2 regions of the Desulfovulcanus ferrireducens genome follow, and region 2 is predicted to be linked to the other one. Evidence: riboswitches for the same ligand, from Rfam matches in the RefSeq annotation. Region 2 holds a riboswitch; the other holds the start of a gene.
The links. A riboswitch is a leader RNA that binds a small molecule or an ion and turns the genes downstream of it on or off. The one in region 2 is predicted to bind cobalamin.
Positions count from the first base shown of each region.

Region 1: another riboswitch for cobalamin. It lies ahead of metE (5-methyltetrahydropteroyltriglutamate--homocysteine S-methyltransferase); the one in region 2 lies ahead of KFV02_RS09055 (anaerobic ribonucleoside-triphosphate reductase activating protein).

Region 1 is NZ_JAGUQP010000046.1:635-6,867, reverse strand. It holds gene metE (5-methyltetrahydropteroyltriglutamate--homocysteine S-methyltransferase) at 189-2,495, opposite strand; cobalamin riboswitch at 2,692-2,861, opposite strand; gene KFV02_RS11135 (PHP domain-containing protein) at 2,956-3,816, opposite strand; gene infA (translation initiation factor IF-1) at 4,048-4,266, opposite strand; gene KFV02_RS11125 (GAK system CofD-like protein) at 4,381-5,601, shown strand; tRNA gene KFV02_RS11120 (tRNA-Pro) at 6,160-6,233, opposite strand, start outside.
Region 2 is NZ_JAGUQP010000025.1:3,036-14,622, reverse strand. It holds gene KFV02_RS09085 (HD domain-containing protein) at 238-1,032, shown strand; gene KFV02_RS09080 (DUF3568 family protein) at 1,853-2,236, shown strand; gene KFV02_RS09075 (BPL-N domain-containing protein) at 2,479-3,810, opposite strand; gene KFV02_RS09070 (valine--tRNA ligase) at 4,372-7,035, shown strand; gene cobA (uroporphyrinogen-III C-methyltransferase) at 7,051-8,580, shown strand; gene purN (phosphoribosylglycinamide formyltransferase) at 8,670-9,350, shown strand; cobalamin riboswitch at 9,467-9,790, shown strand; gene KFV02_RS09055 (anaerobic ribonucleoside-triphosphate reductase activating protein) at 9,785-10,519, shown strand; partial or broken gene KFV02_RS09050 (four helix bundle protein) at 10,582-10,908, shown strand; gene KFV02_RS09045 (ribonucleoside triphosphate reductase) at 10,945-11,587, shown strand, end outside.

The sequences.
Region 1 (6,233 bases), on a different contig from region 2:
GTTACGGTGTCTTGATGCACCAGAAAGTTGAACGGTCTGTCACGCCTAAATTCTTATTTCTTTATCTCTTAAATTTGAAAACAGGTGATGTAAACATACGAGAAAGTTGAGATATCTCATATAAAAAACACTCTGAATTCTGGTATAACTGGGCAGGTTCATTTAAGTTGACCCTGTCCTTATTTTATTTACACACTTTTTAGTCTTTCAATATCCTGGAATTCTTTTCTTAGTATTCCGGCCGCCCCAACCATATTTTTTAAGGAAGCCATGGTCTCAGCCCAGTCGCGAGTTTTCAGTCCGCAATCAGGGTTTACCCATAAGCGCTCTGCCGGAATTACCTGAAGCGCCCGGCGAAGCAAAGAGACCATTTCTTCCACAGAAGGCACGCGCGGGCTATGAATATCATAAATCCCCGGCCCTATTTCATTAGGGTACTTGAATTCCTTGAATGTATCCAGAAGTGTCATCTGGCTGCGGCTGGCCTCAATGCTGATTACATCAGCATCCATAGCTGCAATCCACTCGATAATGTCTTCAAAGTCGCAATAACACATGTGAGTGTGGATTTGGGTTTCCTCTTTTACTCCTGACGTGGCCAGACGAAAACAATTAACGGCCCAGTCCAGATATTCATGCCAATGTTTACGCTTTAAAGGCAGGCCCTCGCGCAGGGCTGGCTCGTCAATCTGGATAATTTTAACCCCGGCCTTTTCCAGATCCTGCACTTCTTTGCGAATAGCCATGGCAATCTGCTTACAGGTCAGGCTGCGTGGTTGGTCGTCACGGACAAAGCTCCAGCAGAGCATAGTTATGGGCCCGGTGAGCATGCCTTTAACGGGTTTTGCAGTCAGTGATTGGGCATAGGTGATCCAGTCTACAGTCATGGTTTTGGGACGGTACACATCCCCATAAATGATAGGGGGCTTAACACAACGTGTGCCATAACTCTGCACCCAGCCATTTTCCGTAAAACAATAGCCCGCCAGTTGCTCGCCAAAATATTCAACCATATCGTTTCGTTCAGGCTCTCCATGCACAAGCACGTCCAGGCCAATTTGTTCCTGCCTGGCCACCGTATCCTGAATAAAACCCTGCATGGCCCGAACATAATCTTCCTGACTCATCTGCCCTGTTTTAAACTTGCGGCGTGTGCTTCGTATTTCAGCGGTCTGAGGAAAAGAACCGATGGTTGTGGTTGGTAAAAGGGGCAGATTTAGATGTGCCCGTTGCTTTTGTCTGCGCTCAGAATAAGGAGCGCTACGTTTAAACATATATTCGTCAGTGGCCCGCAGTTCTCTTTGCACTTGTTCATTTTTGACCAAGGGACTATTTTGTCTGCTGGCCATTATTTTCCTGTTTTCAGCAAGAATATTCCGGACAACTTTTTTATCTATTGCATCAGCTAAAACGCGCAACTCAAAACATTTTTGTTTGGCAAAGGCCATCCAGGACCTGATTTCGGGATTTAGTTTTTTTTCCTCCTCCAGATCAATGGGCACATGCAACAACGAACATGACGGTCCAAGGAGTACCCTATCGGCACCCAGAGCTGTGCAGGCTTTTGTTATCATCTGCAGTCCCTTGTCCATATCTACCCGCCATATATTTCGGCCATCCACAATCCCTAAGGAAAGGGTCATAGAAGAGGGAAGTTCAGCTAAAATGGGACCGAGTTGATAAGGGGAGCGAACAAGATCCAGGTGTAGTCCGTCTATGGGCAGGGACATGACAATATCCTTGTGCTCCAGAATATCTCCAAAATATGTGGCCAGCATAATTCTGGCCTCTCCTTTTGCCTTGGCCAGCCGCTCATAAACGTTTTGGAAACGGGCGCGGACATGATCTGGCAGGTCTAACACCAGGATGGGTTCATCAATTTGAATCCACGTTAATTCCCTCCTCACCCCCGCAATAATCTCTTCGTACACATTGACAATAGCATCAAGATGATCCCACCGGTCAAAGTTGTCGTCCTTTGACTTGCCCAGATAGACATACGTCAAAGGGCCGGGAATAACAGCCTTGATATTGTTGAATCCTGCTTCTTTGGCCTCTCGTATTTCATTGAACAGCTTTGAGCTGGACAGAGAAAAGGTTTGTTCGGGTGTAAACTCAGGCACAATATAGTGGTAATTAGTGTCAAACCATTTGGTCATTTCCATGGCAATAATCCCACCATCTTCACCTGCCGTGCCACGGGCCATGGCAAAATAAGTGTCCAGATCAACTTCGCTGCCCTCCCAATTATAACGTTTTGGGACTGCTCCTAAAGCTGCAGTCATATCCAGAATGTGGTCATAAAAGGAAAAGTCCCCAACAGGCAGAAGGTCAATACCGGCATCATGCTGCAGACGCCAGTGGTTAAGACGTAATTCCTTTGCCTTCTGAAACAGAGTCTCCTTGTCAATTTCACCTTTCCAAAAACTTTCTACTGCCTTTTTTAACTCCCGATGCAGGCCAATGCGGGGAAATCCCAATGAATGTGTGAGCATAAACTCCTCCTTTGAAAATTAGATGCAGACATAAAGCACGCGCCAGGCCTGACAAAAAGCCATAAAAAAACCCGCCCTCACGGGCGGGTTTGCGTCAGAATTGTTTAGAATCAGGAGAAAAGACAATAATCCACAAGTGCCACATGCAAATTTGCATGGCCTTCTCCCATTCTATTCTTCACCCAAACCGCGAGGTGAAAATAGACGCATCCCAGGACGTCTTCTGGCTTCCGGAAATGGCTTAAGTTAGCGTATCCTTCCCAGGTTTCCCCAGTGAATACGCCAGCCAGAATATTTTCCGGTCACAGCAGCGCGTCTGCCACGGATTTGCACCGTGTTCCGTTTCCTGAGCGCGTTTTATGTCTGTTTAAAAGTAGAGGGAATATAAGGAGAACAAGTTTTTCCTGTCAAGGAAGATAATGTAGGAGTGCAAAAAAATACCTGACACGCTTCGGTGTTCTTAAACCCAAAGCCCTTGTTCCTGCCTTCTGGTCTTTATCTTTTCCAGCAAGGAATAAGGAATGTCCAGATTTCCTTTCCCTGTTCCCAAGGCAATATGAGGTTTGATCGTGCCATGGAAATCCGAGCCGCCACTGACCAAAAGGTCTAATTCCTGACAGAGGTATAAATAGGCAGCAGTTTGATCCGGCGTATGTTCAGAATACAAGACTTCTACTCCGTCAAGACCAAGTTTTTTCAGCTGGACAAGCTCCTTTTCCAAGGCAGGCAAATGCAAATTCAGAGAAAAGGGATGGGCCAAAATTACGGTAGCCTGTTCCTTTTTAAGCAAAGAGATAGCTTCTTCAGGAGTAAGCTTTTGCTTGGGCACATAGGCACTGCCCCGGGGGCCAAGGTACTTATTAAAAGCCTCCTGTATAGAGGGAACAATTCCTTTCTTCATCAAAACCTGGGCCAGATGGGGACGCCCCACACTTCCTCCCCCGGCCAATTCTTTGACTTCTGCATAAGTGATGTCCAGGCCTAAGTCTTGGAGCTTGGCAATCATCAGCTCGTTGCGCTTATTCCGCTTGGCCTGCAAAGACCTCAAAGCTGCATCCAGCTGCTCCGCTTCAGGCCTAAGCCACAGACCGAGGATATGCATAATCCCGTCCGGATAATCCACGCTTAATTCACAGCCGGGGATGACTTCTAGACCTAGTTCTTTTCCTGCCTGCAAGGCAGAGGCAAGCCCTCTGATTGTATCGTGGTCAGTAAGGGCAATGGCCTTCAAACCTTGTTTTTTAGCCAGTCGAACCAGTTCGGTGGGGGTCAAGGTACCATCAGAGGCAGTCGAATGGGTATGTAAATCTATTTCAGGCATGTGGTTAAATATGCACAGACTCAAACATTAACAAATTTATCAAAATTGTAAATTTCAATTTAAAAATTGTTCCGCCAAAGACAGAGGCAATTAAAACATGGTGTTATCAATAGATACAATAGATAAACAGACGAATACTTTTAGTCTTAATGCCAGTCTTTTTTCTTACGTTTGTCTTAAAAAACTATTTATTTTAACTTTAGCTTGTTTTAAACTCCAGACTATGAGTTGCTACTTGAAACGATACGTAATCCTGCCCCTAGTTAGATCGTAAGGGGAAAGCTCAACCTTGACCCTGTCTCCCGGCAAAATACGAATATAGTATTTACGCATTTTGCCAGAAATATGCCCAAGTACCACATGCCCATTATCCAATTTAACTCTAAACATGGCATTGGGCAGTGCTTCTTCAACAACACCTTCCACCTCAATGGCTTCTTCTTTGGCCATAAAAACTCCTTTCAAAGGTTGATTAGTTAGTTTAACAAATTTAAAATGAATTATAATTAATAAATTGAAGCTATGAACATGTCAAGATAAACCAAAATCAGACTTTAGTATATTATGAAAAATAATCTTTCCATAAAATGGAGTAAGGGCGGACTTGATGAAACCGTAGAGGTTATCCGGCCAGATCTGGTCAAAATTGAGCGATTGCAAACAAACGCGCCCCATGGCCCGAAGATTCTTTTTTTTAGTGGAGGTAGTGCTCTCAAGGCGTTAAGCCAGAAGCTCATCCAATACACTCATAACTCCATCCACATTATCACTCCCTTTGATTCAGGTGGCAGCTCTGCCAGGTTAAGGCATGCTCTACGCATGCCCGCAGTTGGGGATTTACGCAACAGACTTTTGGCGCTAGCTGATAAAAGCGTTCCTGGAATCCCTGAAGTGCGGGCTCTGCTTTCTTATCGCTTTCCCAACAATCTCCCTCAAAAAAACTTGAGCATGATTTGGGGTGATATAGTAAACGGGAGTAGTCATCTTTTCCTTAAAGTCCCCCACTCCATACGCGAAAATATTTGTGATTACCTGCGCATAGTTGAACAAAATTTATCTGCGGACTTTGACTTCAACAGGGCAAGCCTGGGCAATCTTGTTCTTGCTGGGCTCTACTTAAAGAGTAACCGGAAGATTGACAGGGCAGTTGAAGAATTTTCCCGCCTGGTAAACTCCAGGGGAGTAGTCCGGCCAGTGGTCAACAGAAGCCTGCATCTGGCGGCTGAACTGGAAAACGGACAAAAGATAGTTGGCCAGCATCTTTTGACAGGTAAAGAGGTGCAGGCGATCCAATCCAGAATTAATGATATCTATTTGGTAGAAGACAACACATCACTTCTGCCTATTGAGGTGCAAGTTGATACTAAAACCAGGGACTTGATATTAAACGCAGATTTGATCTGCTACCCTATGGGTAGTTTTTATACCAGCCTAATTGCCAATCTTTTGCCCAAGGGAGTTGGTGAAGCTATAGGTCAAAACCCCTGCCCGAAAATATTTATTCCCAACACAGGAATTGACCCGGAGTTGCAGGGGATAAACCTCTCGAAACAGATCAAAATTTTATTGAAATACTTGAGAAAGGATAAATCTTCCCTGAACATAAGCAAGTTGTTAAACTTTGTAGTGATGGATGTCGATACCAACAGGTATGCCGGAGGAATCCGGGGAGAGGAGCTATCCACCTGGGGGATTAAGGTTATCCGTTATCCATTGGTCACTAAAGACTCTGCCCCCTACCTAGATGTAGACCGTTTATGCGAGATTATTTTTTCAATAACATAAGAGTCTGTGACCAAATTTTAACCGCTGATTGAAAGCCTTGGTTTCTGAAATGCATTACAAACGGCTTGAACAAGCCATCTTGGCGAAGCTTGCGGAAAAGCAGAGCATCAGAGTGAATGGGGTAAATATTTTGCGATACTGACCATAACTATCGACAGTTTAAATTGAGCGATTTTTTTTGCAGTTCAAACTTTGAGATTGGTTCGCTACACTTTGTTCCACTCGCAATGACAGGGGCGAGATTGTCATTGCGAGGGCAGCGAAGCTGTCCGTGGCAATCTCACCCATTGAGTGAAAATGGCTCAACTCAGCTATAATTAAAAAAATATTTGTTTACCCTAAATATCCCATTATGCTCTGTCCGCAAGCAAGCTATAGCTAGGTCCAAATCTTTGGACCAGCATGAAAGAAATCAGGATTGAAAAAACTATGAAAAATTGCCCTCTGAGTAGGGTTTGACCACAAACTCATGCATGATTGAACTATCTCTGAAAAAAATAAAAAGGGACAAATTATACCTGCCTGTAGCGTGGTTAATTTGCCCCTTTACTGTCTTGCTGGTCGGGATGAGAGGATTTGAACCTCCGACCCCTTGAACCCCATTCAAGTGCGCTCCCAGACTGCGCCACATC
Region 2 (11,587 bases):
CATTGCGAGGGCAGCGAAGCAATCTCAAAGTTTGAACTGCAAAAAAATCACTCAATTTAAACTGTCGATAGTTATGGTCAATCTCGCAAAATATTTAGTTTTCACCCCTATGCTCTGTTCTTCCGCAAGCTTCTCTAAGATGGGTTACCTAAGCCATTTGTAATGCATTTGAGAAACCAAGACTTTCAATCAGCGCTTATAAAATAGGGTTTGGCTACAGACTCAAAAGAGATAGTGATGGAGTTTGCTAAATATAAGCTGTGGTTTAAGGAGTATGTGCATAAGTTTTACAGTAAAAATGAACAGGATCAGGAAAATATCCGCTTAAAAGAAGAGCACTCATATAGGGTGCTTAAAAATGCTCAGGCTATTGCACATGATGAGGGCTTAAATTCCAGACTTTATTTTTTGACTAGTTTGGCTGCCCTGTTTCACGATATAGGTCGGTTTGAGCAGTACTCCCGATTCAAGACCTTTAACGACAAATTGTCCGTTGATCATGCCCGCCTCGGTAATGAGATCCTAAAAAGAGAAGAAATCTTAAATAACTTGTCTTTTAAAGAAGCACGCAATGTCCTCATTGCAGTGCTTTTGCACAACCGCCTAAGTCTTCCGCTAAAATTGCCGCCTAACCTATTGACGATCTCACAGATAGTCCGGGATGCAGACAAACTAGATATTTTCCCGGTTGTACTTTCCTATGTTCAGCCGGGGGGGAAAGAAAACAGGGTGGTCACCTTGGGGTTGAGAGATGAACCAGAGGCCTTTAGTGTAAAGGTATTAGAGCAGGTCCAGCAAGGAAGATTGGCCAATTACACGGATATGGTCTATATTAATGATTTTAAGCTTCTTCTTCTCTCCTGGGTGTTTGATTTAAACTTTGCCTTTACGTGCCGGGAGGTACTGGCTAAAGGCTATGTGCATAGTTTGATCGAACTTTTGCCTCAGACTGACCTAATTACTCGCTTAAAGGAAGATTTGATTAGCTATTTATCAGGGAAAATAAAGGCTAAAACCGAATGCATCTGTTAGTTGGTGTTCTGATCACGTCATTCTGAGCGAAGCGAAGAATCTCGTGCAGCCGCTCTGAGATTATTTAGTTGGTCGGTTTTACGCTCCCTTAGAATAACGAGAAATTAAGCAATAATTTAGTTGAGTAGTTGAGTGGTTGAGTGGGGAGAGTAAGGTGAATAGGGTAGAGATGGATGATATGAAAATACTTTTGAGACTTTAGAAGCTTGGCCAATCCAGACGGAGTAGAGTGGATATGGAAGAATCAGTGCAAATAGAGCCTGTGGCCGTACTTTTTTATCAACTTAATTTTCATGGTTTATTCTAGTCTTGGTTTCTTTCATGCTGGTACAAAGACTTGGACCTGTTCTCAAAACTTGCTCGCGGACAGAGCATAAAGGGATATTTTGGGTAAAGAAATATTCTTTTAATTATACCTAAGTTGAGCGATTTTCAGTGAATGGGTGAGAGATTGCCACGGACAGCTTCGCTGCCCTCGCAATGACAATCTCGCCCCTGTCATTGCGAGTGGAACAAAGTGTAGCGAAGCAATCTCAAAGTTTGAACTGCAAAAAAATCGTTCAATTTAAACTGTCGATAGTTATGGTCAGTATCGCAAAATATTTAGTCCATTCATCCCGATGCTCTGTTCTTCCGCAAGCTGCGTCAAGATTGGGTTACCCAAGCCGTTTGTAATGCATTGCAGAAACCAAGACCTTCTATCAGCAGTCAAAATGAGGTTTGGCCACAGACTCAATAGCGGATGCGCCCGTTAAATTTGATATCTACTTGGAATTATTGACAACTTTGAATTAAACTTAAAATAATAAAGGATTGTCTTATGCTCAAAAAGTTTATTTTAGGTTTTTTCTGTGTTTTTTTAATGATGACTCAGCTTAGTTGCTTGTTTGTAGTTGGAAGTGGACTCGGAGCCGGGGCGGCCATCTGGTATAAAGGAAAGCTTACTCAGCATTTGAATAAGGACATGGACAAAGTCTATCAGGCCAGTATCACGGCCATGAAAAAGATGGGACTGCCTATACTAAAGGCCGAAAGAGGCAAGGACGCTGCTCAACTTAGGTCCAGATATTTGGACGACACCAATGTTTGGATCACCATAGAGGCCTTAACCCAATATTCTTGTGAAATAACTATCCGGGTCGGCGTATTGGGGGATGAGCAGCGAGCCAGGCAGATTTTAAAAGAGATTCTCTCCAGAATTTAGCTGAAAGGTTACAATCCATAACAAATATAAATATTTCGGGGGTTCTTTTCTGGCGGTGCGCACAAAGACTTGCCCCATCTATAGCTTGTTTGCGGGCTCTTTGGACAACTGGACATTTTGCTTATCGATATTCAGCTTGTGCGTCGTGAAAATTTTGGGGTGGCTTCGATGCCCTGCTGGTCCGCAAGCCTCACCTACTTAACCACTTCCCTACTCAACCACTCAACTATTTAACTACTCACCTACTCCCTTAGGCTGCTCAAGATAAGCTGGTCCAGAATATTTATAATCTGGCCATAAAGGCCGCCATAGCCAGGAAAGGTGCCAAAGAGTTCGATTTTGTCTTGTTGAAGACCGGCTTTCGAGCTTGTTTCAGGTGAGGATGGGCTGCTGGTTAGGGCCAACCTTTCTGCCAGAAGATAAGGTTTGAGGCGTATGCAGAATTTATCTGTTAGATAAGTAAGCTGGTCTTTATTTTTTTTCCACAAAGCAAGCGTTTTTGATTTAGGTCTTACGCTTAAGATAAAGGAAAGCATGGCGTAAATAAAATTGATGTGGGAACCGGGGATACCTCTACGCCATGAAAGAAGCCAGGGTCTGCGCCAGGAAAGAAGAAAATGCTTTTGGCCAAAGTCAATTATGCTTTCTACCCTTTTCCATAGCTCAAAAAGGTCCTTGTCTTCCCAGACAATGGCTGGATTCTGCACATCCCACTCTGGGAGAGCTGGTTGAACATAATTGCCCCAACCTTTTACCTTCTTCTTATCTCCCCATCTTCTTAACTTTCCATCTTCTTTTTTCTTCAGCCAGGTGGAGAGAATGGTCCAAAGAAGCTTGTTGGCAGACGGAGAGTTAGGAGTTTCAAGGTGCGCATAGCTTAAAATATACTCTCCTTGGCCGAATCTGCCTTGGATGAGGCATGGTTCACCCTGGATAAGGGCGGGATTTAAACTGATTTTATAGACTTTCTCCCATTTACGAAGTTCCTGTGGTTCAAGGGCACTTAAATTGAGGTCAGTTACCCAGAAATCTTTTTCCGGTTCAAGATATGAGGCCAAGATTTGCACCGTGGGATCGTCATTCGGTGCAAATTGTGACGGCCACCAGACAGGCAAAGCCATTTGGGAAATAAGGTTATTGTTCTTTAATTCTACCTGACACAAAATATGACCGCTAAAATTCGGCAGTCTCTTAGACATTGGTTTGCGGCCCCATGAACAGAGATCAAGCAGGGGCACAGCGCGTCTTTTGCCTTTATTGGCTGGATCTGGGCCACTTGATTTGAGTGCCAACCCTGCTCCTCCACAAAAACCCAGGTATTTCCCTCCGTTTTGAATAAATTTGCGGATATTTTTTCTTCCATCAACTCCTAGGTTTTGGGATTTTAGCCTGGCCCATCCGCCTGGGACGAGAAGAGCCAGGGGATTTTCTTGAGCCAAAATTCCTCTTTGAATCTGGCAGGCGGTTACAACCTGGATGGGCACTCGCCAGAAGTTTAAGGCGCGCCAGAGAAGAATCCCCCATAAATGGGATTCATCCCAGAGGATGAAAAGTTTTTCTGTTCTATGTTTCATTGGAGATTCGTTATCCATTAACCGTGATTCATTCAACCTGTAAACCTGTAGCTTATCTGGTTTCAGGGCAAACGCACTTAAATCGCAAAAAATTCTCGCGCCAAGACGCAAAGACGCCAAGGGTAGAAATAGCGAAAGCGTCAGGTCTGTCAGCAAGACGCTGACAGACCTGACTTACTGGCCTTTTAGGCCAGGATAAATGGATTAACCTAGGCTGAATTCAAAAATTTATATATCTAACAGATCCTTAGTGCACATCAAACATCGGCCCAAAGGGCCGGGAAGCTTTTGTTCGGCTTGTGCCCTTAAGCCGAACAAAAGCCTTTATTTTCCTTGGCGACTTGGCGGCTTGGCGCGAGGTTTTCTCTTAAAAATCAGATGCGTTTGCCCTGTAGCAGGCTTGATTTTTTATGGACAGGGCAATATTGGATTTGTATAGTTTGTAAATTGGTTTATTAGTTTACTGTTTGACTGGTTAACTCTCAACCACCAATCGCTTAAGTAAACAAAATAAATAATTAATCAATCATTCCACCAGTTAACTATTCCATGGAGATAGATATGGGTGCACAAGAATTGCCTAAAGGATACGATCCAAAAGGTGTGGAAGAAAAGTGGCTTGAGTTTTGGGAAGAGAATAAGAGTTTTAGTCCGGATGTTGACAAGGTTAAAAAGCCTTATGCCATAGTTATTCCTCCGCCAAATGTAACCGGGACCCTGCACATGGGCCATGCCCTGAACCTGACTTTGCAGGATATATTGTGCCGTTTTCACCGCCAGCTTGGTTATGATGTACTTTGGGTGCCAGGCACCGACCATGCTGGAATCGCCACGCAGAACGTGGTGGAAAGGGCCCTGGCCGCCGAGGGTAAGACCAGACAGTCCTTAGGACGGGAAAAGTTTATTGAACGTGTGTGGGAGTGGAAAGAGGAGTATGGAAATAAGATTTTAAATCAGATTCGGCGTATTGGTGCCTCTGTGGACTGGTCAAGGCTGCGCTTTACCATGGATGAAGGATTATCCAGGGCCGTGCGCGAAGTCTTTGTCCGTCTTTATGAAGAGGGTTTAATTTACCAGGGCGATTATATTATCAATTGGTGTCCCAGATGTCATACTGCTTTGGCAGATCTGGAAGTTGAACATGAAGAGGCTTTGGGTGCACTTTACCATATTAAGTATCCTTTGGCTGATGGCCAGGGAGAAGTAATCGTGGCTACCACCAGGCCGGAGACCATGCTCGGCGACACTGGTGTGGCTGTGCATCCCGAAGATGAAAGATATAGTCACTTAATTGGTAAGGAAGTTATCTTGCCTTTGGTTCAGAGGAAAATCCCTATTATTGCTGATAGTTATGTGGACAGAGAGTTTGGCACAGGTTGCCTGAAGATTACCCCTGCCCATGACATGAACGACTTTGAACTGGGCAAGAAGCATAATCTGGATGTTATTCAGGTTATTGACGATGAAGGCAGGATGAATGAGCAGGCCGGTCCTGAGTTTGCTGGTCTGGACAGGTTTGAGTGCCGGAAAAAAGTCGTTCAGATGCTTGAGGAACAGGGCTTTCTGGTCAAAAAAGAAGATCTGCAACATAGTGTGGGCCATTGTTATCGTTGTAGAGCAGTTATTGAACCGTATGTTTCCAGGCAATGGTTTGTAAAAATTGGTCCGCTGGCCAAGGAAGCCAGACAGGCTGTAGTAGATAGCCGAACCAAAATTTTTCCAGATCACTGGACCAAGACTTATTTTGAATGGTTGGATAATATTAGAGATTGGTGTATCTCCCGGCAGATCTGGTGGGGACACCGGATTCCGGCCTGGACCTGCGAAGACTGCGGGCATTTGATTGTGGCCAGAGAAGATCCAACAGCTTGCCCGGAATGCAAGAGTGACAAATTAAGTCAGGATGAAGATGTGCTGGATACCTGGTTTTCCTCTGCCTTGTGGCCATTTTCCACCCTGGGTTGGCCAGATCAGACCGAGGAGCTTAAAAAGTTTTATCCCACCTCCGTCCTGGTCACAGGATTTGATATCTTATTTTTCTGGGTGGCTCGAATGATGATGATGGGCCTGCATTTTATGAAGGATGTCCCGTTTCGGCATGTCTATATTCATGCTCTGGTTCGCGACGCCCAGGGCCAGAAAATGAGTAAATCCAAGGGCAATGTTATTGATCCGCTGCTCATGATGGATAAATTTGGCACTGATGCCTTCAGATTTACACTGACTGCCTTTGCTGCCATGGGCCGGGACATCAAGATGAGCGAAGAGCGCATTGAGGGCTACCGCCATTTTATCAATAAGATCTGGAACGCAGCCAGATTTGCGCTGATGCACTTAACAGAGGAAGAAAAAATTGAGTTTGAGCCGGCCAAAATTAGTGAAAGCGGTGGCTTGACTCACCAATGGATCTTGCATCGCCTTGAAGAAGTGAAAGAGGAGGTGCGCAAGGCTTTAGAAGCTTACCGGTTTAACGATGCAGCCGGGGTACTATATCAATTTGTCTGGCATGAGTTTTGTGACTGGTACCTGGAGATGATCAAGCCAGAGCTCTATGGTCAGGACGAAGAAGTCAAATCCCTGGCCAGGGGCTGTTTGAAACAGGTTTTAAGTGAAATTTTGGTTCTTTTACATCCCATTATTCCTTTTGTTACTCAGGAAGTATGGAGCTATATCCCTGGACAGGAAAATCCAAATTTGGCCCGGGAGCCATTTCCAGAGAGTCGGCCGGAATGTTTGCAGCCAGATGTGGTAGAGAGGATGGAGTTTTTACAACAAGTTGTAGTTAGTGTGCGAAACATTCGTTCGGAGCTTGGTATTGGACCTTCGCAGAAACTTAAACTTTATGTACGCGTCGAAGGAGAGGACAGAGACTTTTTGCTTGGCCAAAAAAGTTTAATTATGCATTTGGCCCGCTTGGAATCGATGCAGGCCGAACCTGATTTGACTCCGCCGCCTGGTGCAGCTTCTAATGTGGTTAAGGGGCATGAGCTCTATGTGCCGGTCAAAGACCTGGTGGATATAGAAAGTGAACTTGCAAGGCTTGATAAGGAACTAAAGAAAATCAACAAGGAGCTGGAATTTGTCAGCCGCAAACTGTCCAACGAGGGATTTGTGAACAAGGCCCCAGCTCATGTGGTGGACAAAGAAAAGCGTAAACTGAATGAATTTGAGGAAAAAAAAGTAAAGCTAGAAAAATTAAGAGAGCGGCTTGCTGGACTGAAATAGGAGGCACATTAAGCGATGTCTAAAGTCTATTTATTGGGAGCAGGGCCTGGCGATCCTGGGCTTTTGACCATAAAGGCCAAAAATATCTTGGAAAAGGCTGACGTTGTTGTTTACGACTATCTGGCTAATAAGGAGTTTTTAAAGTTTTGCCGCAAGGATGCAGAAATTATCTATGTAGGCAAGAAAGGCGGAGATCACACCCTGCCCCAGGACAAGATTAATGATTTGTTGGTGGACAGGGCCAAAAAGGGGCTGGTTGTGGCCAGGCTCAAAGGCGGCGATCCCTATGTTTTTGGTCGGGGCGGGGAAGAGGCAGAGGAGCTTATCGAAGCAGGTCTTGATTTTGAAGTGGTTCCGGGGGTGACTTCGGCTGTGGCCGCGCCGGCTTATGCTGGTATTCCCTTGACCCATAGAAGGTATGCCTCTTCAGTATCGTTTATCACTGGTCACGAAGACCCGGACAAGCCCGAGAGCGCTCATAATTGGCAGGCCCTGGCCTCTGGAACAAGTACCCTGGTCTTTTTTATGGGCGTGAAAAATCTGGAATATATTAGTACCAACCTTATCCAGGCTGGCATGCGTCCGGATATGCCGGCAAGCCTCATCCATTGGGGAACAACCTGTCGCCAAAGAACACTGGTGTCCACTATTGCTGAAATAGCTGACCAGGCCAGAGCGAAGGGGTTTAGACCTCCATCTCTTTTGGTGGTCGGGGAAGTGGTTAAATTAAAAGATAAGCTGGATTGGTTCGAAAAGCTGCCACTTTTGGGTAAAGGCGTGGTTGTGACTCGGGCCAGGGAACAAGCCAGCGTCTTGGTAAGCAAGCTGGAAGCACTTGGCGCATGCTGTTATGAGTTCCCAACCATCAAGATCAAGCCTCTGGATGATTACTCTCATTTAAGAGAGGCCATCACAAATCTGGATTTTTACCAATGGATTGTTTTTACCTCTGTCAATGGGGTCAAATTCTTCTGGCAACAGCTGAGAAGCATGGGCTATGATGCCCGCGCTCTCGGGCTGACGCAGGTGGCAGCAATTGGGCCGGCCACGGCTTCTGCTTTGAGAGAAAGGGGGATTTTTGCTGACTTTATTCCTGATAAATACGTGGCGGAATCCGTGGTGGAAGGGCTTTTAAAAATGGGGATCAAGGGCAAAAAAGTGCTCATTCCCAGGGCCAAGAAGGCACGGGAGGTCCTACCGGAAAACCTGAGACGTGCCGGGGCAGAGGTAGATATTTTACCTGTTTACGAAACAGTATTAAGCCAGGAAAGCGACGCTAACGCTGATGTCCTCTTAGAGCAGATTAATGAAGGAAAAATTCAATATATTACCTTTACCAGTTCTTCTACTGTTGAGAATTTCTTTAGTCTCCTCGATGCTGAGAAACTTAAACCTTATGTATCTGCCGCAGAAGGCGGAAACGGTATAAAATTGGCCTGCATAGGTCCTATTACGGCTAGAACATTACAGAAGTATGGTTTTGATGCCCATATTCAGCCAGAAGAATTTACTATAGATGGCTTGGTGAAAGCTATAGTTGAATAGTTGAGTAGGTAAGTAGTTGAGTGGTTTAGTTGTTTTGTATTATTAAGAGAATAAATTAACTTAACCACTCAAACAAAAAAGGAGGATCAATGGCCTTACCCATAGCTGTTTTAATCTCAGGAAGCGGGTCGAATCTGCAATCCATAATTGATAAAATAGAACAGAAAGTGCTTCATGCCGAAATCAAGGTGGTTATCAGCAATAAACCCGATGCCTACGGACTAACAAGAGCCAAAAAGCATAATTTGCGCACGGAAGTTATCGAGCATCAAAATTTTTCTTCCCGCGAGGACTTTGATCAGGCCATGGTCCGGGTTATCAAGGAAGCAGGTGCAGAAGCGGTAATTCTGGCCGGATTTATGCGGATATTGACTCCTGCGTTCATTCAGGCCTTTCCCAATAAAATTTTAAATATACATCCTGCAATTTTACCCAGTTTTCCAGGCGTGCGTGTCCAGGCCCAGGCAGCTGATTATGGGGTGCGTTTTTCCGGGTGTACAGTGCATTTTGTGGACGAGAAAATGGATAATGGTCCGATTATTATCCAGGCTGTTGTGCCGGCCTATGTCAGCGATGATGGCCAGAGCCTCGGGCAGCGTATCTTGAATTGGGAGCATCGGATTTACCCTCAGGCTATTGAGTGGCTGGCCCAGGGAAGGCTTAAGATTGTGGGCAGAAAAGTGGAAGTGAGGGATTGCCCTCCGGTTTTTGTGCAAGCGGATGAAACAGCACCAGCCTTTGTCAATCCAGGACTGGAGCCGGGTTTTTAGTCACGCCAGACCAGGGATTTTGGGTTTAATTTAAAAAGTCTCGCCCTCTAATTAGTCGAATTATTTATTTTTTTATTTTTTCTTGTATCCTGCCTCTGGTGGGATTATAATTTCTGCCGCCATGATTTACTCCAGGTGGCCGCGCGGCCTTAATAGGGAACTCCGGTGAGAGTCCGGGGCGGTCCCGCCGCTGTAATTCCCGTGAAGGTTTTCTCCAGGTCATGACCACTGTCCTGCATTCCTGCTTAGGAGAAGTTAGGCAGATAGGATGTTGGGAAGTTAGGAAGATTGAAGAACACGGAAAAGGAGATGGGACTTTCGTTTATAAAAACCTATCTCCTAATCTTCTCAACTTCTGAACTTCTTTTTTTAAAAAAGGATGGGAAGGTCGGCAGAAAACCGGGAAGAGCCAGAAGACCTGCCTGGAGCTTGTCATGATTTTCTCTGCACGAGGATGCAGGGGAAATATTTATTTTATCCTCAAAATACTTAAGATTCTGAATTTTAAACCAAGGTACCCTAAATTTATTTTCGGAATGTCAGATAAGAATAACTCCTGCGTATCGCCCTGGGTGGCATTGCGCGGATATGAACCGTTAAGTTTATGTGACTGGCCGGGCAAGGTGACCGCGGTATTGTTTTTTGGTGGATGCAATCTGCGTTGCCCCACATGCCATAATGCCAGGCTTGCCTGGGAACCGCAAAGTTTACCCCAATTGGACCGGGGGATGGTTCTGGAAAGAATAGATCATGACAAAACCTGGTTGGATGGATTAGTGGTTAGTGGGGGGGAGCCAACTATCTTGGCGGGGCTTGAACAAGTCCTGACCACCTTAAGGGTATTTAATCTTCCGGTTAAGCTTGATACCAATGGTCTGCGGCCAGATGTGGTCAAGCTGGTCCTGGAAAAGGATTTGGTCCGGATGGTAGCCGTGGATGTCAAAGGCCCCTGGGGAAAATATCCCCAGCTGACTGGAAATAAGGTTAGCTCACAAAAAGCACAAAAATGTCTGGAAGCCATCTTTGATATGGCTAAAAAATGGCCGAACAGATTTATCTTTCGATGTACCAGGGTACCGAGTTTAACAGAAGATGATATGCATGAAGTTCAAACCTACCTGCCCAAAGGATTTGAATTGGTAGAGCAGACGTTCGTTAATGTTGAATGATTAATGTTGGATGTTTAATTAAAGAAGTGAAAGATAATATAATAGTTTAAAAGACATATAAATTTGCTTCAATGGTTATTGAATTATATAATTTTCTGGTAGATGATAAAAGAGAATATGTGATGTCTAAACAATTGTTAGAATGCGGAACATCAATTGGTGCAAATGTTAATGAAGCTCAGGTAGGATTTAGTAAAAAAGATTTTTTAGCGAAGATGTCTATTTCAGCTAAAGAAGCAAGAGAGACGCATTATTGGCTAAACTTATTAAAAGATAGTGGCTATATTGATCCTGATAAGCCGAAAGTAAAGCTCCTGTTTGATGAAATTGAGAGTATTATGAAAATTTTAACAAGCATAATAAAGACTGGACAACAGAATAAAAAATAATTCAACATTCAAAATTATCTGAAAGGAGATATATTTATGCCTAAACAAATCAAAAAGAGAGACGGCCGGCTGGAAACCTGGTCTGTAGATAGGATCGCCCAGGCTATTTTCAAGGCCTTAAAGGCCAGCGGGATTAAAGATCCTCTTTTGGCCAAAAGACTGGCCATGAAAGTGGAAAACAAGCTTGCAGATTTGGACATACCTGAGCAAGAGCAGGTCCAGGATATGGTGGAATTGGTCCTCATGGAGTCCAGGCTGTATCAGGCTGCTAAAAAATATATTTTATACCGGGAAAAGAGACGGGAGATTCGTAGCCAGAAAGAGGCCTTTTTAGATATCAAAGATACCATTGACAGCTACATGAACAAGTCTGATTGGCGGGTTAATGAGAATGCCAACATGGCCCACTCTTTTCAGGGGCTGATGCTGCATTTGTCCGGATCTGTGCAGGCCAGGTACGCCTTGGAAAAATATCCGGAAGAGATTCGTTTGGCCCATGAACATGGTTATTTTCATATCCATGACCTGTCTTTTGGCCTGGCTGGTTACTGTGCCGGATGGAGTTTGCGTGACCTTCTCCTGGAAGGGTTCAACCTGGAAGGACGGTGTTCTTCCGGTCCGGCCAAACATTTTGATTCTGCTTTGGGGCAGATGGTCAACTTTTTGGGCACTCTGCAAA